DNA from 4 places in the Streptomyces sp. NPDC005151 genome. Region 4 is predicted to be linked to each of the others. Evidence: riboswitches for the same ligand, from Rfam matches in the RefSeq annotation. Region 4 holds a riboswitch; each other region holds the start of a gene.
The links. A riboswitch is a leader RNA that binds a small molecule or an ion and turns the genes downstream of it on or off. The one in region 4 is predicted to bind cyclic di-AMP.
Positions count from the first base shown of each region.

Region 1: linked by a shared signal. The riboswitch ahead of ACWD6R_RS13665 (transglycosylase family protein) and the one ahead of ACWD6R_RS33435 (M23 family metallopeptidase) in region 4 are both predicted to bind cyclic di-AMP.
Region 2: linked by a shared signal. The riboswitch ahead of ACWD6R_RS12785 (M23 family metallopeptidase) and the one ahead of ACWD6R_RS33435 (M23 family metallopeptidase) in region 4 are both predicted to bind cyclic di-AMP.
Region 3: linked by a shared signal. The riboswitch ahead of ACWD6R_RS04310 (transglycosylase SLT domain-containing protein) and the one ahead of ACWD6R_RS33435 (M23 family metallopeptidase) in region 4 are both predicted to bind cyclic di-AMP.

Region 1 is NZ_JBSFYR010000019.1:76,558-82,461, reverse strand. It holds gene ACWD6R_RS13680 (DUF501 domain-containing protein) at 1-4, opposite strand, end outside; gene ACWD6R_RS13675 (FtsB family cell division protein) at 86-556, opposite strand; gene eno (phosphopyruvate hydratase) at 750-2,036, opposite strand; gene ACWD6R_RS13665 (transglycosylase family protein) at 2,337-3,068, opposite strand; cyclic di-AMP (ydaO/yuaA leader) riboswitch at 3,072-3,243, opposite strand; gene ACWD6R_RS13660 (transglycosylase family protein) at 3,544-4,455, opposite strand; gene ACWD6R_RS13655 (cytochrome P450 family protein) at 4,561-5,850, opposite strand; gene ACWD6R_RS13650 (nucleoside triphosphate pyrophosphohydrolase) at 5,860-5,904, opposite strand, start outside.
Region 2 is NZ_JBSFYR010000017.1:87,909-93,812, forward strand. It holds gene ACWD6R_RS12770 (SPFH domain-containing protein) at 1-831, shown strand, start outside; tRNA gene ACWD6R_RS12775 (tRNA-Met) at 1,314-1,387, shown strand; gene ACWD6R_RS12780 (PP2C family protein-serine/threonine phosphatase) at 1,617-2,771, shown strand; cyclic di-AMP (ydaO/yuaA leader) riboswitch at 3,032-3,184, shown strand; gene ACWD6R_RS12785 (M23 family metallopeptidase) at 3,196-4,320, shown strand; gene ACWD6R_RS12790 (PrsW family intramembrane metalloprotease) at 4,485-5,904, opposite strand, start outside.
Region 3 is NZ_JBSFYR010000004.1:104,781-110,684, reverse strand. It holds gene ACWD6R_RS04325 (FUSC family protein) at 1-751, shown strand, start outside; gene ACWD6R_RS04320 (UBP-type zinc finger domain-containing protein) at 1,008-1,367, shown strand; gene ACWD6R_RS04315 (DUF5996 family protein) at 1,379-2,332, opposite strand; cyclic di-AMP (ydaO/yuaA leader) riboswitch at 2,904-3,091, shown strand; gene ACWD6R_RS04310 (transglycosylase SLT domain-containing protein) at 3,094-3,867, shown strand; gene ACWD6R_RS04305 (GMC oxidoreductase) at 4,238-5,881, shown strand; gene ACWD6R_RS04300 (carboxymuconolactone decarboxylase family protein) at 5,885-5,904, opposite strand, start outside.
Region 4 is NZ_JBSFYR010000096.1:4,214-10,117, forward strand. It holds gene ACWD6R_RS33420 (DUF6126 family protein) at 1-141, shown strand, start outside; gene ACWD6R_RS33425 (tyrosine-protein phosphatase) at 164-976, opposite strand; gene ACWD6R_RS33430 (alpha-galactosidase) at 1,173-3,278, shown strand; cyclic di-AMP (ydaO/yuaA leader) riboswitch at 3,561-3,718, shown strand; gene ACWD6R_RS33435 (M23 family metallopeptidase) at 3,722-4,669, shown strand; gene ACWD6R_RS33440 (SGNH/GDSL hydrolase family protein) at 4,996-5,841, shown strand.

The sequences.
Region 1 (5,904 bases), on a different contig from region 4:
CCATGCCTGCCTTGGATCTACTCGGATGCGTGAACTACGGCTCCGCACAGTGCTGCGGAGACGAGGTGAACAAGGAAATGAGAAGTCAGTTGCGGTCGGCGCTGTCCACGCCGTCCCACAGGTTGGAGTGCCACGGCCGGTCGGTCTCCTTCGCCGCTGCGCTGCGTTCCTTCGCCGCGTCGGGGTCGATCACCGTGTAGCTGGTCTCCCCGGGACGCACGTAGTGCAGGTGTTCCCGGGCCAGCCGCCGGATGTACGCGTCGTCCTGGAGGCGCGCCTTCTCGTCACGCAGCTCCTCGGTGTGCTTCTCGGCCTCCTGCGCCAGCCGCTCCTGGTCGGCGATCTCGTCGCGCTGCGACACGTACTGCCGCATCGGGTACGCGAGCGCCACCACCAGGGAGCAGACGACCAGGGCGAGGAACGCGGCCCGGCCGGTGAGCCGGGAGCGGCGGTCCTGGCGGCGGTTCTGGGACCGATAGACGCGGGCGGCGGTCTGCTCACCGAGCAGTCGCAGCCGGGTCGCGGTGGAGAACCGGTCCCGGTCCTTCGCGGCCATGTCTCCGCCTCCCCACTACGCACGTCCGTCCCCGCACACGGTACGGGACCGAGTGCGGGGACGGACGGAGGCCGGGGCCTTTGCCCGGTACCGGGCCTGCGATCAGCCCTTGCTGTGCTGATCAGTTCGCAGAGCGCTGTGCTGATCAGTTCGCAGAGCGCTGTGCTGATCAGTTCGCAGAGCGCTGTGCTGATCAGTTCGCAGAGCGAAACCGCGGGAACGCGGAGCGGCCCGCGTACACCGCCGCGTCGTCGAGGATCTCCTCGATGCGCAGCAGCTGGTTGTACTTGGCGACGCGGTCCGAGCGGGCCGGGGCGCCGGTCTTGATCTGGCCGCAGTTCACCGCGACGGCGAGGTCGGCAATGGTGACGTCCTCGGTCTCGCCGGAGCGGTGGGACATCATGCACTTGAAGCCGTTGCGCTGGGCCAGCTCGACGGCGTCCAGGGTCTCGGTCAGCGAACCGATCTGGTTGACCTTGACGAGCAGGGCGTTGGCGGAGCCCTCCTCGATGCCGCGGGCCAGGCGCTCCGGGTTGGTGACGAACAGGTCGTCGCCGACGATCTGCACCTTGGCGCCGAGCTTCTGGGTGATGACGTTCCAGCCGGCCCAGTCGTCCTCGTACAGCGGGTCCTCGATGGAGACCAGCGGGTACGCGGAGACGAGCTCCTCGTAGTACTCGGTCATCTCGGCGGCCGAGCGGGACTTGCCCTCGAACTCGTACTTGCCGTCCTTGTAGAACTCCGAGGCGGCGACGTCGAGCGCGAGCGCGATGTCCTTGCCCGGGGCGTAACCGGCTTCCTTGATGGCCTCGAGGATGAGGTCCAGGGCAGCGCGGTTCGACTCCAGGTTCGGCGCGAAGCCGCCCTCGTCGCCGAGACCGGTCGACAGGCCCTTGGTCTTCAGGACCTTCTTCAGCGTGTGGTAGACCTCGGCGCCCCAGCGCAGGGCCTCGGAGAAGGACTCCGCGCCGATCGGGGCGATCATGAACTCCTGGATGTCCACGTTGGAGTCGGCGTGCGACCCACCGTTGAGGATGTTCATCATCGGGACGGGCAGCAGGTGCGCGTTCGGGCCACCGAGGTAGCGGAACAGCGGCAGGTCCGAGGCCTCGGACGCGGCGTGCGCGACGGCCAGCGAGACGCCGAGGATGGCGTTGGCGCCGAGCGAGCCCTTGTTCTCGGTGGCGTCCAGGTCGAACATGGCCTGGTCGATCAGCCGCTGCTCGGTGGCGTCGTAGCCGACGAGCTCCGGGCCGATCTGCTCGATCACGGCGAGGACGGCCTTCTCGACGCCCTTGCCCTGGTAGCGGTTGGGGTCACCGTCGCGAAGCTCAATGGCCTCGAACGCACCGGTGGAGGCGCCGGACGGAACAGCAGCACGGCCCGTGCTGCCGTCGTCGAGGCCAACCTCGACCTCGACCGTGGGGTTTCCGCGGGAGTCGAGGATTTCCCGGGCTACGACGACGTCGATGGACGGCACGAGGCATCTCCTTCTGGGATATGACGCTGGTTGTGCAGGATCGCTTTGGCCTTGCGACAAGAGCCTATCCGGCTGGGCCGTCTCGGTCCGCCGACTGCCCGCCTCCTGGGACGAAAAAGGACCCAAGGACACTCATAGCAGGGCAAAGGTCCAGATTTCTACTGGACGGTAACGACAACAGTTGAACAGTGGATGCGGAAACCCCGACCCGGCGCGTACGGGGGAATCCGCGCCGGATCGGGGTGCTCGGGGAGGAGAGAGCCCGTATCTACGGAGAGCCCGTGTGCACGAGCGCCCGTCCTACTTCGTCAGGTGGAGCTGCTGACCCGGGTAGATCAGGTCGGCGTCCTTGACGATGTCCTTGTTCAGCTTGAAGAGCTGCTGCCAGCCGCCCTTCACCTTGTGCTGCGCGGCGATCTTGCTGAGCGAGTCGCCGGACTTCACCTCGTACTCGCCGTCACCCTTGGCGACCTTCTCGCCGGTCGGCGTGGTGACGGTCTTCTTGGGGGCGGTGCCGCGGTCCGCGCGGGAGGCGGCGGGGGCCTCGGTGCGCTCGGCCGGCTTCGGCGCGGCCTGCTTCGGCACGGCCTGCTTCGACTCCTGCGCCGGGGCGCTCTGCTGCGCGGTGGAGCCGTTGTCGACGCCCGGGTCGACACCGTCGTTGGTGAGGCGACCGGCGCCGGCACAGCCCCAGGCACCCGGGCCCTGCATGTCGAGGAGCTTCTCGGCGGTGGCGATCTGCTGAGCCTTGGTGGCGAGGTCTGCACGCGGGGCGTACTGCGTACCACCGGCGGCGGCCCAGCTGGACTGCGAGAACTGCAGGCCGCCGTAGTAGCCGTTGCCGGTGTTGATGGACCAGTTGCCACCGGACTCGCACTGGGCGACGGCGTCCCACGTGGCGACGGAGGCGGCGGAGGCACCGGTCGCACCGATCAGGGGAGCGGCGATGGCGGCACCGGTGACACCGGCGAGCGTGGCGACACGGACGACCTTGGACGGGCGACGGTGCTTGCCCTTGCTGTTCAGCAGCATGGAACTTCTCCTCACCGACGCCTACGAGGTGAGCTGTCGGGTTCGGGCCAAGTGAGTTGCCCGGTCGCATGTCCTAGCACGCGACTTCACCCCGAGCCGGTCCTGACGGTCTTTCGACCATCGGGCCCGGCGGCTTACCTGGGTCCCCCGCTCCTGCCTACGGCGCTTTACGCGTCTGTTCCCTTCGACCGACGGCAGGATTCGGCGTGACGGTCGACGGGGCCCGCGGTGCGAGCGGTTCCGACCGTAAACGTATGCAACCTCGACATTCAAAGATGGGCATAACGGACAATCAGTCCTTACCTGCATCTGACTGCGCAGCGTTTTCGCAGGTGAGGGGCGATGCGGACAGACCCGACAGACGCGACACGCCAGTTGACGCAAAGAGACCCATGTCTCACTTACGCATAAGCGGACATAGGTCCCTGAACTACCCCGGTTTTTGGGGTGCTTTTAGCTGTTTATCGGACTGCTCTCACTTCGACTTCACGCCGAGACCGAGGCTCTGGCCAGGCAGGATGAGGCCCGGGTCGCTGCCGACCGCACCCTTGTTCGCCTCATAGAGAGCGGGCCATCCACCGGGAACCTTCTGTACGTCAGCAATCGCCCAGAGGTTGTCGCCCGGCCGGACGGTGTAATCGCCGTCGGCTGCCGCCGCGCGCGTGTCGCGCCCCTCACTGTTACCGCGGGAAGCATGCCGGCCCGAGTCCCGGTCGCCGCCCCTGTCCGTGTCCTGGCTCACCTCGGGGGCCGGCGCGCCGCGGTGCTTGCCGCCCGCCTCACTGTCGGACGAGCCGGATTTCTGGGGCGAGTCGGATGAATCGGACTTCTTGGATGGCGATGTGGCTGACGGCTCTGCCGACGGCTTGTGCGACGCCTTGCCCGAAGGCGTGGCGGACGCCTTGCCCGAAGGCGTGGCGGACGCCTTGGCGGACGGTGCCTCGGACGCGTCCCCGCTCTCCGCCGGTTCGGCCGACGGCACGATTCCCGGGTCGACCCCCGGCAACACCCCGTCCTCCGTGAGCCCGGAGATGGCCACACAGCTGGGCCACGCCTTCGGCCCCTGGTCTTCCAGGACCTTCTCGGCGACCGTTATCTGCTGCGAGCGGCTGGCGAGGTCGGCGCGCGGGGCGTACGCCTCACCGCCGTACGACTTCCAGGCGTCCTGCGAGAACTGAAGACCGCCATAGAAGCCGTTGCCGAGGTCGGCGCTCCACATGCCGCCGCTCTCGCACTCTGCGACCCGGTCCCAGGTCGTGGCGTCGGCGGCGTGCGCACCGGCCGCGCCGAGCAGGGGGATGGCGATGGCCGAACCGGTCACGCCTGCGGCGACGACGATCGCGGGTGCCTGGCGAGGGCGACGGTGCCTGCCGTTCGCGGAGCCCATGGGGTTGCCTTCCGTGTGACTGACGAGTGACTGGTGAGTCGAACGGTGAACGTAGCGGCACTCGAACGCTTGTCACAAGTCGATGCAGCGCAGATCACGTGAAAGTCACAGAGTTGACAGAGTGTCACCCTCATCGGAGTGCCGGCCGGGACCGAACTCCACCGGAAGCGTGCGCAGTCCACGCATGATGAGTCCGCCACGCCATCGCAAATCGGTAGGTTCCACCGCAAGCCGCAGGTCCGGGAGGCGCCTCAACAGCGTGGCCAGGGCAGCCTGTCCCTCCAGTCGGGCAAGCGGTGCTCCCAGGCAGTAATGGATGCCGTGCCCGTATCCGAGGTGCTGATTGTCACGCCGCGCGAGGTCCAGCGTGTCCGGGTTCGCAAACCGTTCCGGGTCCCGGTCTGCGGCGGCGAGCACCACCAGTACGGGGTCACCCGCCGCGATCCGCTGCCCGCCGAGGGTCAGCGGCTCGGTGGCGAACCGCCAGGTCGCCAGCTCCACCGGACCGTCGTACCGCAGCAGTTCCTCGATACCGGTCTCCAGCAGCCCTGTCTCCCCCGCGTCGAGCGAGCGCTGCAGCCGCTCCCGCTGCTCCGGATTGCGCAGCAGGGCGTACACCCCGTTGCCGATGAGGTTGACCGTCGTCTCGAATCCCGCGAAGAGGAGGATGAAGGCCATGGCGGCGGCCTCGTTCTCGGTGAGGTGCTCGCCGTGGTCACTCGCCCGGATCAGCCCCGAGATCAGGTCCTCCCCCGGGTTCTCCCGCTTCCGGTGGATGAGCTCCGCGAGATAGCCGCGCATCTTCTTCACCGACCGGGCCACGCCGCCGCGCGGACCGCCGCCGTGGCGGATCATCATCCCCGCCCAGTCCCGGAAGTCGTCCTGGTCCTCGCGCGGGACGCCGAGCAGGTCGCAGATCGCATAGATGGGGAGCGGGAACGCGAAGTCGTGGATGAGGTCCGCGGATCCCTCCTCGATGAAGTCGTCGATGAGGCGGTCTGTCAGCTCCTGCACACGCGGGGCGAACTCGGCGACCCGGCGCGGCGTGAACGCCTTCGAGACCAGCCGGCGCAGCCTGGTGTGGTCGGGCGGGTCGATGTTCAGCAGATGCGTCATCAGCTCCGCCTTGCGCTCGCCCGGGATGCCGGTCTTCCCCTTGGCGTGCGCCGGTTCGTCGTGGTGCGCAGGGTTCTTGGAGAGCCGGGCGTCGGCGAGGGCCTGCCGGGCGTCCTCGTACCGCGTCACGAGCCATGCCTCGACCCCGCTGGGCAGGGCGGTGCGGTGCACGGGGCTGTGCTCGCGCAGCCAGGCGTAGGCCGGGTACGGGTCGGTGGCGAACTCCCAGGTGAAGAGTTCGGGGGCGTCGGCGGGGCTGTCGGCAGGGCTGTCGTTCACCCCCTGACGTTATCCGCTGGCCTCCGCGGCGAGGATCGCGTCCCGGTAGGCGCG
Region 2 (5,904 bases), on a different contig from region 4:
ATCATCCGGGAGCGGAACCGGGTCTCCCAGGAGGTCATCGCGGGCAGCCACGGCGAGATGGAGAAGCTCGGCATCGTCGTGGACGCCCTCCAGATCCAGGAGATCGAGGACTCCACCGGCTACATCAACAACCTCGCCGCCCCGCACGCGGCCGCCGTCGCCAGCCAGGCCCGGATCGCCCAGGCCAGAGCGGACCAGGAGGCGTCCGAGCGGGAGCAGCAGGCCGCGGCGCTCAAGGCCGAGTACGAACGGGACACCGCGATCAAGCGGGCCGGTTTCCTCGCCGAGACCGAGCAGTACAACGCCCGCGCCGCCCAGGCCGGACCGCTCGCCCAGGCCAGGGCCTCGCACGAGGTCGTCGAGGAGCAGACCGCACTGGCCGAGCGGCAGGCGGCGCTGGCCGCGCAACGGCTGGAGGCGGAGGTCAGGCGTCCGGCGGACGCCGAGGCGTACCGGCAGCGCACGCTTGCCGAGGCCGCCCGCGACCAGGCGAAGTTCCAGGCCGACGGCAGTGCGTACGCCGAACGGGCCGTCGCCCAGGCGCAGGCCGACGCCAACACCGCGCGTGCCGCCTCGCTCCGGGACGGCAATCAGGAGCTGATCGCGGCCAACCGGATCGTGGAGAACCTGCCGGCCCTGGCCGACGCGGCCGCCCGCGGGATGTCGGGGGCCGACCTCACCGTGCTCAACGGCACCAACGGTGTCAATGAGATGGCGGCGGGCGTGGTCAGCCAGGGGATGGCGATCCTCCACGCACTCCAGCGCGGTGCGAGCACGGCGAAGCCGGCGGTCGACGCGAAGCGGGCCCCGCACATCACCGACTCGAACTGAGCCGGGCTGCTTCTCCGCCCCGGAGGCCTCCGGGGCGGGGGATTCCGCCACGGGGGATTCCGCTGCGGGGGTGGCGACAGCCTCGTCCATCGCTGCCCGTGCGGCTGCGGAAACCTTTCGCTGATGCATCAGAACCCCATGAATCCCGCGGTGAACCCGCTGATCAGCCCCGTACCGCATGGTTGACCGCGTTGGCCGCGTTGGCCGACGCGCTGTCCGGCAGACCGATGATCACGTCATTGACCCCGCACTCATCACCGCACCGATCGTCGGGCAAGGCGATGGCGCGTGCCCAGCGGTGTTCTCACACGGGCAGCCCGCCGGTCCGGAGGGTGCAGCAGAAACCCTGCGGCAGAAGGCACTTCGCCGGCAACTGCTTCTCGAATTCGGTGCCTTGGGCCAGTGGCGGGAGCGGATGGGTGCAGGCGGATCAGTAAATGGTCAACTGTCCGCCCCGGATGGCGTAGAGTTGTGTTTACCGACGCGGGGTGGAGCAGCTCGGTAGCTCGCTGGGCTCATAACCCAGAGGTCGCAGGTTCAAATCCTGTCCCCGCTACTGAAGAATCAGGCCCGGCATGCATAGAGCGTGCCGGGCCTGATTCGTGTTTTCCGTCCCCCCTTCGGCCGATGCGGAGTCGCCGCGCGACGCCGCTCCGGCAAGCCTGGGGGAGTGGGGTGCGGCACCGTCCGCAGCCAGGCGCGTACCGGGCAGGAGGCCGTGGGGCGTATCGGGCAGGAGACCGCAGGAGCCGCTGCGCGTACCGGGCAGGAGACCACAGGTGGGGATGGCGGAGAAGCCGCTCGGGGTGCGGGGCGGAGGCGGCAGCCCTTCCCGGCGGTTCGTCCGCGCGCTGCCGGCGCTGCTGATCGCCGCCGGGCTCGTGTTCGACATCCTCACCCCGCCGCCGTTCACCGCCGTGCCGCTGTTCGTGGCGGCCCCGCTGGTCGCCGCACCGTTCTTCTCACGGGCGGGCACCGTCCGTATCGGCGTCGCCTCGCTGCTCTCGATCCTCGTCCTGCGGAGCGAGAGCGGCACGGTGCTGCAGGTCGTGCCGTCCCTCGAGGTCATCACCGTGCTCACCGCCTCGGTCCTCGCCCTCTTCATCAACGGAGTCGTAGGGCGCGGCAATGAGCAGCTGGCTTCGGCGCGGGTCATCGCGGAGACCGCCATGCGGGCCGTGCTGCCGGAGCCGGACGACTGGATCGGCGGGCTGCAGGTCGCCGCGCGGTACGAGGCGGCACAGGCGGACGAGTTCGTCGGCGGCGACCTGTTCGCCGTGGTGGACACCCCGCACGGCGTGCGGCTGGTGGTCGGGGACGTGCGGGGCAAGGGGCTCGACGCGGTCGAGGCGGTGGCGGTGATCATCGGCGCGTTCCGGGAGGTCGCCGAGCACGAGGCTTCGCTGGAGGGCGTGGCGCAGCGGCTGGAGCGGGCGCTGGCCCGGGAGGGGGAGCGACGCGGCGGGATCGATCCGGTCGAGGGGTTCGTCACCGCCGTACTCGCCGAGATCCCGCACGGTGCGGCCGAGGTGCGGATCGTCAACCGCGGCCACCCCGAGCCGCTGCTGCTCCACCCCGACGGGGGGGTGGAGGTGCTGGTTCCGAGCGTGCCCGCGCTGCCGCTCGGCATGGGTCTGGGGGCGTGGCCGGACCTGGCCGACGCCTGGAGTCTGGCCGCCGGGACCACGCTGCTCGTCTACACCGACGGTCTCTCCGAGGCGCGCGACAAGCATGGGGTGTTCTACGACCCGGCGGCCCGGCTGCGTGGGCGGATTTTCCCCGGGCCCGAGGAGCTGCTGTCCGCGCTGACCGATGACGTACGGCTGCACACGGGCGGCAAGTCCACCGACGACCTGGCGCTGGTCGCGGTCGTACGGCCCGCGGAGGGGCAGCCGGAGCGCCGCAGGACCGTGAAGATCGTGGGGCGCGGGCAGGAATGAGGCGTGGCCGCGGTGAGCACACGAGGACGATGCCACCGTGCGTAATCGAAGAGTGCCGCTCTGCATAACGTTTGACGCAACGTCAGAAAGACGGTAGTGGCTGAGCCCGGGTCAACTCGCCCGATTCCACCCGGTTGTGTCCCGTAAAGTCCAGGCCAAGGCCGTGAACGATCAGTGGGAACGGCTTGGAATCAGGCCCGTGTGTCTATTAACGTTCGATAACGCAGCGCGGTCGTCCCAGCCGTCGTCAGTGGCGGCACCGTGCGCGAGCGCCGAATTCCGCAAGGGAACCGGGGAACCACCTACATGGGGTGAATCGGACACCTGTGTCTCGTGAGAGGCAGAGGGATCCGTAGGAGACCTTCCTGCTCCGAACCCGTCAGCTAACCCGGTAGGCGAGAAGGAAGGAAAGGAGTGCGCCTCCGTGGCGTCCAACAAGCCTGCCCCCGAAGCCCCTTCCCGGTTCGGCTCCGACTTCACCACTGAGTACGGATCCGGGACGGACACCGAGTTCGGCACCGGGTTCACCACCGAGTCCGGGACCGAAGGCTTCGGAGAGACCGACCGGGCCTGGGAGGAATGGAACCCCACCGAGGAGTCCGTCCGCCCCGTACGCGGCAGGCACCGCGTCGCCAAGCAGCGCAACGGGCTCGCCCGTAGCTCCACGGTTCTCGGCGTCGGCGTCATCGCGGCCGTCGGCGCGGGCGGTATGGCCACCGCGCAGAGCAAGCCGCCGGTCTCCATCTCCCTTCCCGATTCCGTCGCGGACAAGCTCCCCGACGCCAACTCCCTCCCCGGCGTGGGCGCGCTGTTCTCCGAGGGGTCCGCCACCGACCAGGCCCAGGCCCAGGCCAAGACCGCCGCCGCACCGCTGACCAGCGCGGGCATCACCACCGCCGAGGCCGAGCAGGGCGCCACCGACGCCGGCGAGGCGCTCCGCGCCCGTATCCTCCAGCAGGCCGAGCAGCAGCAGAACGCCGCCGACGCGGAGGCCAAGGCGGCCGAGGAGAAGGCCGCCGCGGAGAAGGCGGCAGCCGAGGCGAAGCAGAAGCAGGACATCGCCGAGGCCAAGGCCGAGGCCGAGAAGAAGAAGGCGGAGGAAGAGGCGAAGGCGAAGGCCGAGGCCGAGCGGCTCGCCAAACTGGCCGCCAGTTACGCCATCCCCACTTCCTCGTACACGGTCACCTCGACCTTCGGCCAAGCCGGTTCGATGTGGTCCTCCGGCTACCACACCGGTCTCGACTTCGCGGCGCCGACCGGCACCCCGATCAAGGCCATCCACACCGGCACCATCAAGTCGGCGGGCTGGTCCGGCTCCTACGGCTACCGCACGGTCCTGGAGCTCGAGGACGGTACGGAGCTGTGGTTCTGTCACCAGTCGTCGATCGACGTCAGCGCCGGCCAGAAGGTCACCACCGGTGAGACCATCGGCCGCGTCGGCGCCACCGGAAATGTGACGGGTCCCCACCTCCACCTGGAGGTCCACACCCCGAGCGGCACGGGCATCGACCCGATGACCTGGCTGCGCGACAAGGGCCTCACGGTCTGACCCGATGAACGCGGGCCGGTCCCACCGGCCCGCCACCGATCCCCGGCAGTCCTGACGCTCACCCCCCGACGTCAGGGCTGCCGGTCCGTTTGTCCACGAGTGCCCCCTTGGGGAAGAGGCAGCGGCTGGGCGGTGCGACGGGGCAAAGCTTGCCGGGAGGGGCACTAGCGGAGCGGGGCGCTGCCGCGCCCGTGGGGCGGCTGGTGATACGGCTGCCCAGGGGGCGACAGGTACGGGTTGTGGCCGCCGTACGGCTGGTACTGCTGCGGAACCGGCGCCGGGGCCGTGTAGTGCGGGCGCAGACGGCCCGTCGCCTGTGCCGCGTACGCCAGGGCGGGGGCGGCCACCTCCCGGCGCTGCCAGAGATGGTGCAGCAGTTCCAGTTCACGTGCGGTGAAGTCCGGTTCCGCCGCCCCGCGGCCGGCCCTGCGGCGCAGGAATGCCAGGGACGTGGCGAACGACTCGTACTCGGCGACCGCCCGCGCCGCAGCCTTGCCGCGCGCCCTGGCCTGCGCCTTGGCGTGGCTCCGTATCTGCGGCGCGATCCGGCTGTGAGCGCCGTGGGCGGGGCCGTAGGCAGGGGCGTACCCGTAGCCCGGGGCTCCGTACCCCGCTTGCGCGTGCTGCCGGCGCGCCAGGTCCCGGGCCAGGCCGCGGGCCCGCATCGAGGAGAGCGCGAGCGGCTCGGCAGGGGTCAGCCAGCCGGCGGCCGCGTACGCGGGCAGCTCGGTCGCCAGGGTGCGCAGCTCCTGCTGGCGGGACCAGATCGCCAGCCAGGTGACCAGTCCGAAGACCGGGACCATGAACACCCCGTACACGACATAGAAGCCGTACGGGCCGAACGTCCCCGAGCCGTTCCACAGGGCGTGCGTGCCCATGGCGAGGATCAGTCCGAGCATCGGCAGCGCGATGCGGCGGATGCGGTTGCGGTGTGCGCTCAGCGCCGCGAAGCCGAAGCCCAGGCCGGTCAGCACGGTGAAGAGGGGATGCGCGAACGGCGTCATCACCCCTCGTACGAAGAAGGTCGCGGCCGTGACCGACGCCAGGCCCGAGTTGCCGATCTGCTGGTCCTCGCCGAACGCGTTGCCCAGATAGAGGATGTTCTCGGTGAAGGCGAAGCCCGTCGCGGTGAAGCCGGCGACGACTACGCCGGCGACGACACCGCCGAAGTCCCGTCGCCGGAACAGGAAGATCAGCAGGACGGCCGCCGCCTTCGCGCTCTCCTCGACGACCGGCGCTATGACCGTGGCCCCGAGGGTGTCCGCGCTCGCCGGGTCCGCGGTGGCCGTTGCGATCCAGCGGGTCGCGAACGAATTGGCGATGATCGCGACCAGGGCGGCGGCGCAAGCACCCCAGGCGAAGGCGAACAGCAGATTCCGCCAGGGTCCGGGTTCGACCCGGTCCAGCCAGCGGAACGCCGTCATCAGGAGCGGGACGGGCAGCACGGCCAGACCCAGCCCGACCAGGAACCCTTCGGTGCCGGTCTGGGCGCGGACCAGGGCCAGGATCACCAGCCCGCACAGCGCGAGCACCGTGAAGACAGCAGCGATACGGAACGTCTTGCTCCGCCAGACCATGCCGACG
Region 3 (5,904 bases), on a different contig from region 4:
CGTCTGGGTGCAGAACGCAGGCGTGTCCATCGACGAACTGGCGCGGGAGATGGGACAGATGTTCCGGACCATGGGCGAGGAGATCGGCGGCCACATCTCCGTCCAGCAGGCGGCGACCAGACTGCACGACGCCCGCAGGCTGGACCACGACATCGTCGCCGTCGACGCCTCGCTGCGGCAGGCCGAGGAGAGCCTGATGCTCAACCCCCGAGTCCGTCAAGGTCTTCTGTACCGAATCGTCCTGCGTACCGGACTCGACACACTGGAGATCTGTGCCGTTGTTCTCCGTGTGCTGGCCCGCACGCTGACGGACCTGGCCAAAGCCCGGACCGAGGAAACCATGTTCCCGGAGGACGTGGCCGCCTCGCTCCGGGAACTCTTCGCGCAGATGGCCGACGCCATCGAGAGCTTCTCCACGCTGATCACCACCCCGGTGTCCGCCAATGCCGAGGAGGCGGAGTCGCGACTTGCCGCCGCACTGGCCGCCAGCCGCGCCACTCGGGACGTGGTGGCCGACCTCCTGCTGGAGGACGTCCAGGAGCACCCTCGACAGTGGCAACTGCACGGTGCGCTGCTCGCCGAGGTCGACCGCATTCTGGATGAGCTGGACATCGGCAAACGCGCCGAACGCCTTGGCGAGGAACTCGACCGCCACTCTGCTGAACTGCACGAACGCCATCCCCGGCTCGCCGCACTGCGGCGGCGGCTCGGCAGCCACCGGGCCACGCAGCCGACAGTCCCGGGAGGATGAGGGCGAGGCGATGGGAGACCGCGCGCCCTGCGACGCCCGTATGCCCTGGCTCTGCTGTCGTCGGCGCACGCGAACGCCCCCCGCAGGGCGGGCACTTCACATCATCGAGCAGCGCCCGGAGTCCGGCACGGCTGTTCGACGCAGGCGGACCCGGTAGCCCGGCCTTACGATGCAGGAGGGGAACCGGAAGCCTCAGAGCGCCGGGACGGGACCCGCAGGGTCCGCGGTCTCGCGCCTGATCACGGAGGCACGTCACATGGCACCTGACCAGATCCCAGGCATCGATCTCACCGCGGCTCCCAGCGGGGCGGGATGTGCGGACTGCCTGGCGGGCGACGGACCGGGATGGTGGATGCACCTGCGCCGCTGCGCCGCGTGCGGACACATCGGCTGCTGCGACTCCTCCCCCTCGCAGCACGGTACGAAGCACGCACGCGAGGCAGGACATCCGTTCCTGGCCAGCTTCGAGCCGGGGGAGAACTGGCTCTGGAACATCGAGACCGAGGAATATTACGAGGGATTGGAGCTGCTCCCGCCCACCTCGCACCCGGTCGCCCAGCCGACTCCGGGTCCCCAGGGCAAGGTCCCCGCGGACTGGGAGCGGCAGCTGCACTGAAGCCGCGCTCCTCATCCACCGGCAGACGTACGGGTCCTCAGGCACGGATCGGTCATCCCGCCGGGACAGGCGAGTCGGTCGATGTCCCAGCCGGCGCGCCCCGCTCCGGCCTGATAGGCGCTTTCGTAGAAGGCGAGTACGGCCGCACGGGGATCGCTCTCGGTGCGGGCCGCGTCGTACGGCAGCACCGCCAGGTGGCTGCCGCCACGATCCACCCATTGCGCCGACACCGGAGTGAGCGGTTCCTCCGCCAGCCGCGCCGGTTCGGGAGCGGTGTACGAGTAGAACGCGGGCGCGGCGAACTTGTCGTCACCGAACCAGAAACCGAAGCTGATCACTTCCCGGGAGTAGGCCTCCCGCGTCACCGGGTCGATCTGCCGGGGCTGGTCGATCTGACGCTCCGAAAAGCGGGTGTGAGCGATGTCGAAGGTGTGCCAGAAATGGTGCACGGGGCTGACTTTCCCCGAAAACCGCGCCGCGAATTCCTCCAGGACCAGCGCCACTTGACTGAGGACCTGCCAATACCGGTTGGCCAGTTCGGGATCGTATGCCGCGTGCTCGGTGTCCTCGGCGAACGGCCGGTCGGTGTCGGGCAGATCGAATGGCTTGGGCACGTTGATATCCACCTCGATGCCCAGCGTGTCCAGGGCGGCCATGACCTTCTTGTGGAAGGACGCCACAGACTGGCCCGAAAGCGGGAACGAGACCGACACGCCGTCCAGTCTTGTGATGACGAGTCGATGGCCGACGAAGTCGAAGTCCACCGTGAAAATCGGGTTGCCGTCGATCTGCCCCATGGGGCGGGTGGTGATACCGCGGCCAGTGAGGTGAAACGGAACGTTCCACCAGTGATTGCGCCGGACACTGGCCGCGAGACGGATCTTTCCGACGACCTGCGCGAAGCGGTGGAGCGTCTCTTTGGTGTCACGCCACTCGGCGAGCGGCATGGGCGGGAACAGCTCCATCGCCATCACTTCTCTCGTGCTGCCGGACGGTCCCGGCGGGCGGGCAGGGCGTTCTTCCGCACCATCATGGCCACGCCGAAGGTGTACGGCACCTCGTGCGGCCGCCGTGGTGTCGTTCGCGTGAACCGGCACGGCCTGGCCGGTGGGCGGCCACTCGTGCGCCGCAGTCGGCGCAGACGCGTGACGCGCGGCTGCTCCCGGTCGTCTCCCCGGGGACGCCCTTCCCGACGAGTCGGAGGCCGGTGTCTGTCCGCCGACGTCAAAATCTCCTAAATGTCGCAATTTTGACGATGAAGGGAAGCCGCTCGCCGTTCTGGTGAATGCGCAACCCGCACGGGCCGAGGCCTTGCGTGCCGGGCAAATCGCCCTTTTCGGGCTGAGTGGTGAGAGTCACCTTCCGGGCCCGCGGTCGCAGCGACGTGCCGCCCGGTTCCCTTCTGCGCCAAGAAAGTTGACTTCGCGGACCGGGGTGGAATGCGAAAATTTCCGCGACTCGATCTTGTAAATGAATTGTGATCGAAAAATGGGGGCTTGTTCAGGTCGGAGTTTCTCGCCTACGGTCACCGTCAATCCGGATGGAACGCCGAATCCTGCCGCCGTCCGGGAACCCGACCACTCACGTACGGCAGGAGCGGGGGACCCACGTAAGCCGCCGATCCGGTATCCGGAACGGCTAGGGGTGAAGTCGTATTCCCATACGGCCAGGCAACTCCAGCCTCAACCCGACAGCTCACCTCGTAGGCGACGGAGAGGAATGCGCCATGCCCGCACAGGTTAACCACCGTCGTCGTAAGTCCATTTCGCTGACTCGCGGATTCATCGCCGTGAGCACAGGCGGAGCCGCTCTCGCGCTTCCGATGATCGGGGCAACCGTTGCCTCGGCAGCGCCGGCGCAGCCTGTCACCGCCGTCGCCGTCTCCAAGACGGTGGCGCCCGCTGCCGCCCCCGCCAAGCCGGCTGCCGTGCGGGCAGCCACGCCCTCCATCTATTCCGTGATATCCGGTGACACCCTTTACAAGATCGCCCTGAGTCATTCCGTGAGTGGCGGTTGGCAGCAGCTGTACAAGGACAATCGAGCGGTCATCGGAGCCGACCCCGGCGTAATTCACGCGGGCCAGAAGCTCACCATCGGCGCCAAGGCCGCGCCCGCGGCAGTCGAGTCCACGACGGCCGCGAGCACCGCCGCTGCTGTCACCGCGAAGCCCGCGACGTACACGAACGACCTCGACGGCTGGATCAAGGAGTCGCTGGCCGTCATGGCCCAGCACGGCATCCCCGGCAGCTACGACGGCATCCACCGCAACATCATGCGCGAGTCCTCGGGCAACCCCCGGGCCATCAACAACTGGGACTCGAACGCCGCCGCGGGCACGCCGTCCAAGGGTCTCCTGCAGGTCATCGACCCCACGTTCCGGGCCTACCACGTGCCCGGTACGTCGATGGACCCTTACGACCCGGTCGCCAACATCACGGCCGCGTGCAACTACGCCGCCGCCAAGTACGGCTCGATCGACAACGTGTTCGGGGCCTACTGAGGCCCGGTTGCATTGATTCAGGTATGACGGGTGGCGAAGGTCCGATGGGGCTCGCCACCCGTTCCCGTCGGTGTCGCGCACGGGAGACGATTCAGAAGTCGATCCGCATGACGGCCCGCCTGAGTGTGGGCCTGCCGACTCGACGAACCCTGCGTCGGCGAAAACGTCACGGCTGCCGACATGGAGCTCGCCCCAGGGGATGCGGGCACCCGGCCGAGCGAGGAAGGCCACCGGGGTCGGCCCGCCTGACGCACGACGTTGCGTATCCGGGGTGCCTCGATCGGGCGCATGTTACCCACCGGTATATAGTGACTTAACGCGCGAACGGCAGTAGAACCAGTTTCACTCTTTAGAGAGTGAGGCGTGTCACATGAGTGACTCTACCATGCACAATGCAGGCCCCAAGGACGTTTCGCGTCGAAGATTCATCACAGGAACTGGTTCTATTTTAGGAGCCGTGGCCCTCGCGGGTCACACCACTCCGGCCCAGGCCGGGGTCGGATCCGCAGCCGCTCCGATCGACTCCGGGGCCCATGTTCCGGCCCTGGTGATCGGCACCGGATACGGCGGCTCCGTCGCCGCACTGCGTCTCGCCCAAGCGGGCGTCGACGTGCACATGATCGAAATGGGTATGGCCTGGGACACCCCCGGCCCCGATGGCAGGATCTTCGCCAACACGACCTCCCCGGACAGCCGGTCGTACTGGCTCCGCACCAGGACCAAGCAGCCCCTCAGCAACTTCCTCGGCTTCCCCATCGACAAGAACATCACCCGCAGCACAGGGATCCTCGACGCCGAGGAGTTCAGCGGGATCACCGTCTACCAGGGCCGCGGCGTCGGTGGCGGCTCGCTGGTCAACGGTGGGATGGCGGTCACCCCCAAGCGCGAGAACTTCGGAGCCGTGCTCCCGTCGGTGGACGCCGACGAGATGTACGGCATCTACTACCCGCGCGCCAATGCCGGGCTCGGGGCCGGCATTGGCGATCCGGCCTGGTTCGACACCGCCGCGTGCTACCAGTACGCCCGGGTCGGCCGCAAACAGGCCGAGCGCGCCGGCTTCCCGTTCGTCTTCGTGCCCACCGTGTACGACTGGGACTACATGAAGCAGGAAGAGGCCGGAACCGTCCCCAGGTCGGCGCTGGCCGGTGAGATCCTCTACGGCAACAACTATGGCAAGAAGTCGCTGCAGAAGACGTACATCGACCGGATCAGGGCCACCGGCAGGGTCGCCATCGCGCCGCTCCACAAGGTCACTTCGGTCGCCCCGGCGGCAGGTGGCGGCTACACGGTCGTCATCGACCAGATCGACACCGGCGGCGCCACCACGGCCACCAAGACGGTGACCGCGGACCGGGTGTTCTTCGCGGCCGGCAGCGTGGGCACCAGCAAGTTGCTGGTCAAGCTGAAAGCCACCGGCGCGCTCCCCGGCCTGAACAACGAGATCGGCAAAGGGTGGGGCGACAACGGCAACGTCATGTGCGGCCGGGCCAACCACCTGTGGGACCCGACCGGCAGCCTTCAGGCGTCCATTCCCACGGGCGGCATCGACAACTGGGCCGCCGGTGGCGCGTTCGCCGAGGTCGCGCCGCTGCCCACCGGGATCGAGACGTACGCCTCGTTCTACCTGTCCATCACCAAGAACCCGAACCGGGCCGAGTTCTCGTGGAACGCCGCGACGGGCACGGTCGACCTGAACTGGCAGACCGCCTGGAAGCAGCCGTCCATCGACGCCGCCAGGACGATCTTCGACAGGATCAACCAGAAGGAGGGGACGATCTACCGGACCGATCTCTTCGGCACCTACAAGATCTGGGGCGACCACCTCACGTACCACCCGCTCGGCGGCGCGGTGCTGAACCGGGCGACCGACAACTACGGCCGCCTGCACGGTTACTCGGGCCTGTACGTCATCGACGGCTCGCTGATCCCCGGCAACACCAGCGTCAATCCGTTCGTCACCATCACCGCGCTTGCCGAACGGAACATCGAGAAGATCATCGCCACCGACCTGTGACACTCAACGGCCGGGCAGCGCGC
Region 4 (5,904 bases):
CCGAGGTCCCGGAAGAACTACGAGGCGCAGGAGCGGAAGTTTCCGCGCGGCGTGGTGATCAGGCTGTTCGCCTATCTCGTCGCCGGACACATTTTCGCGGCCTTCCTCTATCTGCTCTTCGCGGTGGCCGGAAAGGGCTGACCTCGGCCGGCGTGCGGTCCGGCTACGCCTCGTCGAGGAGCCGTCCGCGCAGCCGCTCCAGGATCTCCGGAGTCAGCTTCAGGCCCTCGGCGAGATAGCGGTCCGTGCTGCCCCAGGTCTCCTCGATGGTGCTGAAGGCCTGGGCGAGGTACTCGGCGCGGGCGTCGAAGAGCGGGCTGAGCAGTTCCATCACCTCGGGCGACATCCCGGTCGCCGAGGTGTCGGTGCGCCGGACCTTGTACCGGCGGTGCGGATCGTTGGACTTCAGGTAGTCGGCCTCGATGGCCTCGCGCTCGACGCCGACCGCCAGCAGCGAAACCGCGATCGAGAGACCGGCACGGTCCTTGCCGGCCGCGCAGTGCATCAGAGCGGGAACGCTGTCCACGGCCAGGGCGTGCAGCACCTGGCTGTGCTCGGCGGTACGGTCCCTGATGATCGACTTGTACGAGGCGGTCATCCGCGCCGCTCCCTTGCCGTCGGCAAGGACCGAGCGCAGCTGCGCGATGTCGCCGTCGCGGACCATCTGCCAGAACTCGGCGCCGTCGGCCGGGTCGGAGAGCGGAATGTTCACATTCCGCACGCCCGGCAGGTCCACGTCCGGGCCTTCGAGCCTGTGGTCCGCCGCATTGCGGAAGTCGAAGATCGTGTGCAGCCCGAGGCCGCCGAGGAACGCGGCGTCCTCGTCGGTGGCGTGCGCGAGGTGACCGCTGCGGAAGAGCCGTCCGTGCCGCACCCGGCGGCCGTCCAGGGTCGGCAGTCCGCCCACATCGCGGAAGTTGCGCACACCTGCCAGCTCGGGTTCCGTCGACGGGACCTGCGGCACCTGCTGCGTCACGGTGTCTCCTGGAGTGTCTGGCGTCGGCGCGGCTCGCCGGCGAGGTCATTTCCTGCGACGATACGACATTGAATTCTCAGGCCATCATCTCGGCCGTTTCCTGCTGAACACCCCATGGAATTCCCCTCGCACGGGCGTTGCCCGGCCGTCGGCCGGCGGTCGATGATGTGCGGAACTGTGGGAATGCGGGGATGACATGATCGAGACGGGTGACCAGGGTCGGACCTGGCTGCTGACCGGGGCGAGCGGCAGCTACGCGTTGCACCTCACCGGCCGGGACGAACTGCTGCATCTGCACTGGGGGCCGCAGATCTCCCTCGCGGCCGCCGAGGCCCTCGCCGCCGCGCCCGAGCCGCCCTTCCGGGGCTTCGAGTCGCAGCTGGACGGCCGCGAGGAGTACCCGGTCGAGGGCGGCCCCCGCTTCGTTCGGCCCGCTCTCTCCGTACGCACCCCCGAAGTCCGTGGCACCGAATGGGCGTTCGCCGGGGCCGCCGTGGACGGCGATGAACTCCGTATCGCGTTCGCCGACTCCGTGCAGCGGCTCGCGCTCACGCTGCACTACCGGATGCGGGATGACTCCGACGTCATCGAGCGCTGGGCCACCGTCACCCACACCGGTCCGGACGGTCCGCCGCTGGAGCTGCTGCGCGCCGACGCGGCGGCCTGGGCGCTGCCCGCCCGCGACAGCTGGCGGCTGAGCCAGCTGCACGGCCGCTGGGCGGCCGAGACACAGCTCGTACGGTCGGATCTGACGTACGGCGAGAAGGTCCTCTCCAGCAGGCGCGGCCACACCGGACACCAGTTCCTGCCCTGGGTCGCGCTCGACGCGGACGGCGCCGCCACCGAGGAGGAGGGCGAGGTGTACGGCTGCGCGCTCGGCTGGTCCGGCTCGTGGCGGATCGCGGTGCAGCAGCTCCCCGACGGGCTTGTGCAGATCACCGGAGGCGCCGGATACGACGACTCCGGGCTGCTGCGGCTCGCACCGGGGGAGACGTACACCACACCGGTGTTCGCCGGACTGTGGAGCGCCGAAGGGTTCGGCGGGGCGAGCCGGTCCTGGCACGCCTGGCAACTGGCCCATGTCGTCCCGGACGCCGAGAGCCTGCGGCCGGTGCTCTACAACTCCTGGGAGGCGACCGGCTTCGACATCGCGGAGGACCAGCAGCGCGCCCTCGCCGAGCGCGCCGCGGCGATGGGCGTCGAGCTGTTCGTCGTGGACGACGCATGGTTCGGGCAGCGCACCAGCGACCGGGCCGGACTCGGCGACTGGACCCCCAACCCCGAGCGATTCCCCGGCGGGCTGAAGCCGCTCGCCGACGAAGTGCACGGACTCGGCATGCAGTTCGGCATCTGGGTCGAGCCGGAGATGGTGAACGCCGACAGTGATCTGTATCGCGCGCACCCCGACTGGGTGCAGCACTTCCCTGGGCGGACCCGGACCGAATTCCGTCATCAGCTGGTGCTCAATCTGGCCCGGACCGATGTGCAGAACTATCTGTGGGAGCAGCTCGACACGCTGCTCTCCAGCGCCCCGATCGACTATGTGAAATGGGACTTCAACCGCTGCTTCACCGATGCGGGCTGGCCGGGCGAGGACTATCCGCAGAAGCTCTGGATCGCACATGTGGACGCGCTCTACGCGCTGATCGACCGGCTGCGGGCCGCCCACCCCGGCGTCGCCTTCGAGTCCTGCTCGGGCGGCGGTGGCCGGATCGACCTGGAGATCCTCGCCCGTACCGACCAGGTGTGGACCTCCGACAACACCGACCCGCTCGACCGGCTCGCCATCCAGGAGGGCTTCGGGCAGATCCATCCGGCGCGGGTGATGGCCGCCTGGGTCACCGACAGTCCGAATGTCCAGCTCAACAGCAGGGTCAGTTCGCTGCGCTTCCGCTTCGTCAGCGCGATGGCCGGGGTGCTCGGGGTCGGCGGGGATCTCACCGAGTGGAGTGACGAGGAGCTGGCCGAGGCGCGGAGCTGGGTGGATCTCTACAAGGAGATCCGTCCCGCCGTGCAGCACGGCGCGCTGTACCGGCTGCGTGCCCCGCGCGGTGGGCTCAGCGCCGTGCAGTACGTGCACGGCGACGAGGCCGTGGTGCTGATGTGGCTGGAGGCGCAGCGGTACGGGGAGCGGCCGCCGGCCCTGCGGCTGCGCGGGCTCGACCCCGCGGCGACCTACACCGACCTGGACACCGGGGCGGTCCACCACGGTGCCGTGCTGCTGCATCAGGGTCTGCACACCGGGCTGCGGGGGGACCTGGACGCGAAGGTACTGAGGCTCCGACGTGGCGAACGTTCGTGACATGTCCGTATTGCGACTTTTAGTGGAACATGGCCTATTTCTGCGGGAGATGATGCCTTCCTCGTGAGCGGGATCATATCCGTGACGGTGTGTGGTGGCGCCACAGATGGGTATTCCGGACGTCGCGCGGAAAGCCAAGATCCGTAATCCACGGAGGGTGACCGGAATTCCGCGCCGATTTCCCGGCGTGGATTCCCCTGAGTAGTCGATGGCTTGTTTCCGCCGTCCTCGCTCGCCTACGGTCACCCTCAATCCGGACGGACCGCCTAATCCTGCCGCCGCCCGGAATTCGCACCCACTCACGTGTGGCAGGAGCGGGGGAACCAGGTAAGCCGCCGCCCGGAGAGATCCGGCCGGCTCGGGGTGAAGTCGCGAACTGCGACCGGGCATCTCCAGCCCGAACCCGACAGCTCACCTCGTAGGCGCCGGAGAGGAAATTCTTCATGCCCACATCGGGTAAGCACCGCCGTACCAAGTCCAGCACGATCGCCCGTGGCGTCGCCGCCGTCGGCGCCGGTGGGGCCGTCATCGCCCTTCCGCTGCTCGGCGCCACCGGTGCCCACGCCGCGGAGCAGGCCGCGCCCACCGCGCAGTCGGCAGCCACGCACGTCGCCGCCGAGGCCGCGCCGGTCGTGAAGAACAAGGTCGAGACCCGGACGTACTCCGTCGTTGCCGGTGACTACCTGTCGAAGATCGCCGCCGAGCAGCAGGTCAAGGGCGGCTGGCAGCAGCTGTACCAGGACAACCGCGCGGTCGTCGGCGAGAACCCGAGCCTTATCTTCCCGGGCATGAAGCTGACGCTCGGCGGCAAGCCGGCCGACTCCGCCGCGACGACGGACACCACGCAGTCCGCCCCGGCTCCGTCGAAGGCTGCCCCGTCGAAGGCTCCGTCGACCTCCTCGGCCGACAAGTCCGCGTCGCAGTCCAAGGCTTCGGAGTCCGTCAAGACCACCACGTCCTCCGCCTCGGCCGGTCGGAGCAACAGCTCCGGCTACGTCCACCCGGTCCCGGGCAACCACACCACCGCCTACCGTGCCTCCGGCTCCAACTGGTCCAGCGGCAGCCACACGGGTATCGACTTCCCGGTCGCCACCGGCACCAGCGTGAAGGCGATCACCTCCGGCACCGTCGTCACCGCCGGCTGGGGTGGCGCGTACGGCAACCAGGTCGTCATCAAGCACGCCGACGGCCACTACTCGCAGTACGGCCACATGTCCTCGCTCTCCGTCTCGGCGGGCCAGACCGTGACCGCAGGCCAGCAGGTCGGCCTCTCCGGTGCCACCGGCAACGCCACCGGCCCGCACCTGCACTTCGAGGTCCGCACTGGCCCGGCGTACGGGTCGGACATCGACCCGATCGCCTACCTGGCCTCGCACGGGATCCACGTCTGATCCACGGCTGATCCGGTCGGCTCGGTGAAGGGGCGGTGCGCGGCGACGCACCGCCCCTTCACTTACGGCCTCCCCCGCGATAGGGAGTGGGCTCCCGACGCCCTGCGACTCCGCTGGCGGCGTTGTCGTCAGTCGCCGACGCTCCGCGTCGACTCCGTCCTCCGCCTTGCAATCGAAGCCGCATGACGCCGCTCGCTGATCCACTCCCTACCGCGGGGGGCGTTATTCCCCCTTTGCCAAAACCTGACCGGGTGGTCTATCTCACCACCCGTCAACCCCTTATTACGGTCGCGTAGGTCACATTCAGCGGTGCAGGATATGCGCTTGTGGCAGACGATTCGAGAAACAATCAACGTGGCGTCATCAACCGGCAGGGCGCCATCGGGTCGTACGCAGCGATTGGCGACAGCTTCACCGAGGGAGTCGGAGACCCCGGCCCGGACGGAACCTTCGTCGGCTGGGCGGACCGTTTCGCGGTACTTCTCGCGGACCAGCTCCCGGACACCGATGCGGCGACGAGCTCCGAGGGCTCCGCACACGGAAATTTCCGGTACGCCAATCTCGCCGTACGCGGACGCCTCCTCGACCAGATCGTCGAGGAGCAGGTACCGCGCGCCAAGGAGCTCGCACCCGATCTGGTGAGCTTCTGCGCGGGCGGCAACGACATCATCCGGCCCGGCACCGACCCCGACGACGTGGCCGAGCGCTTCGAGCGCGCGGTCGCCGAGCTCACCGACTCGGTCGGCACCGTCCTGGTGACGACCGGCTTCGACACCCGCGGCGTTCCCGTCCTGCGCCATCTGCGCGGCAAGATCGCCACGTACACCGCCCATGTGCGCTCCATCGCCGATCGCTACGACTGCCCGGTCCTCGACCTGTGGTCGCTGAAGTCCGTGCAGGACCGGCGCGCCTGGGACGACGACCGGCTCCACCTGTCGCCCGAGGGACACACCCGGGTCGCGCTGCGCGCCGCCCAGGTCCTCGGCCTCGATGTACCGGCCGACCCCGACCAGGAATGGCCCCCGCAGGCACAGCGCGGCACGCTGGAGGTCCGGCGCGACGACATCCACTGGGCGCGTGAGTACCTGGTTTCGTGGATAGGGCGGCGGCTGCGCGGCGAGTCCTCCGGCGACCACGTCGAGGCGAAGCGGCCGGACCTCCTGCCGCTTTAGACCGACCGGCAAATGGAGGGCGGCGTCGCGGGGCTGGGCACGCACATCTGCCGCGTTGTCGTC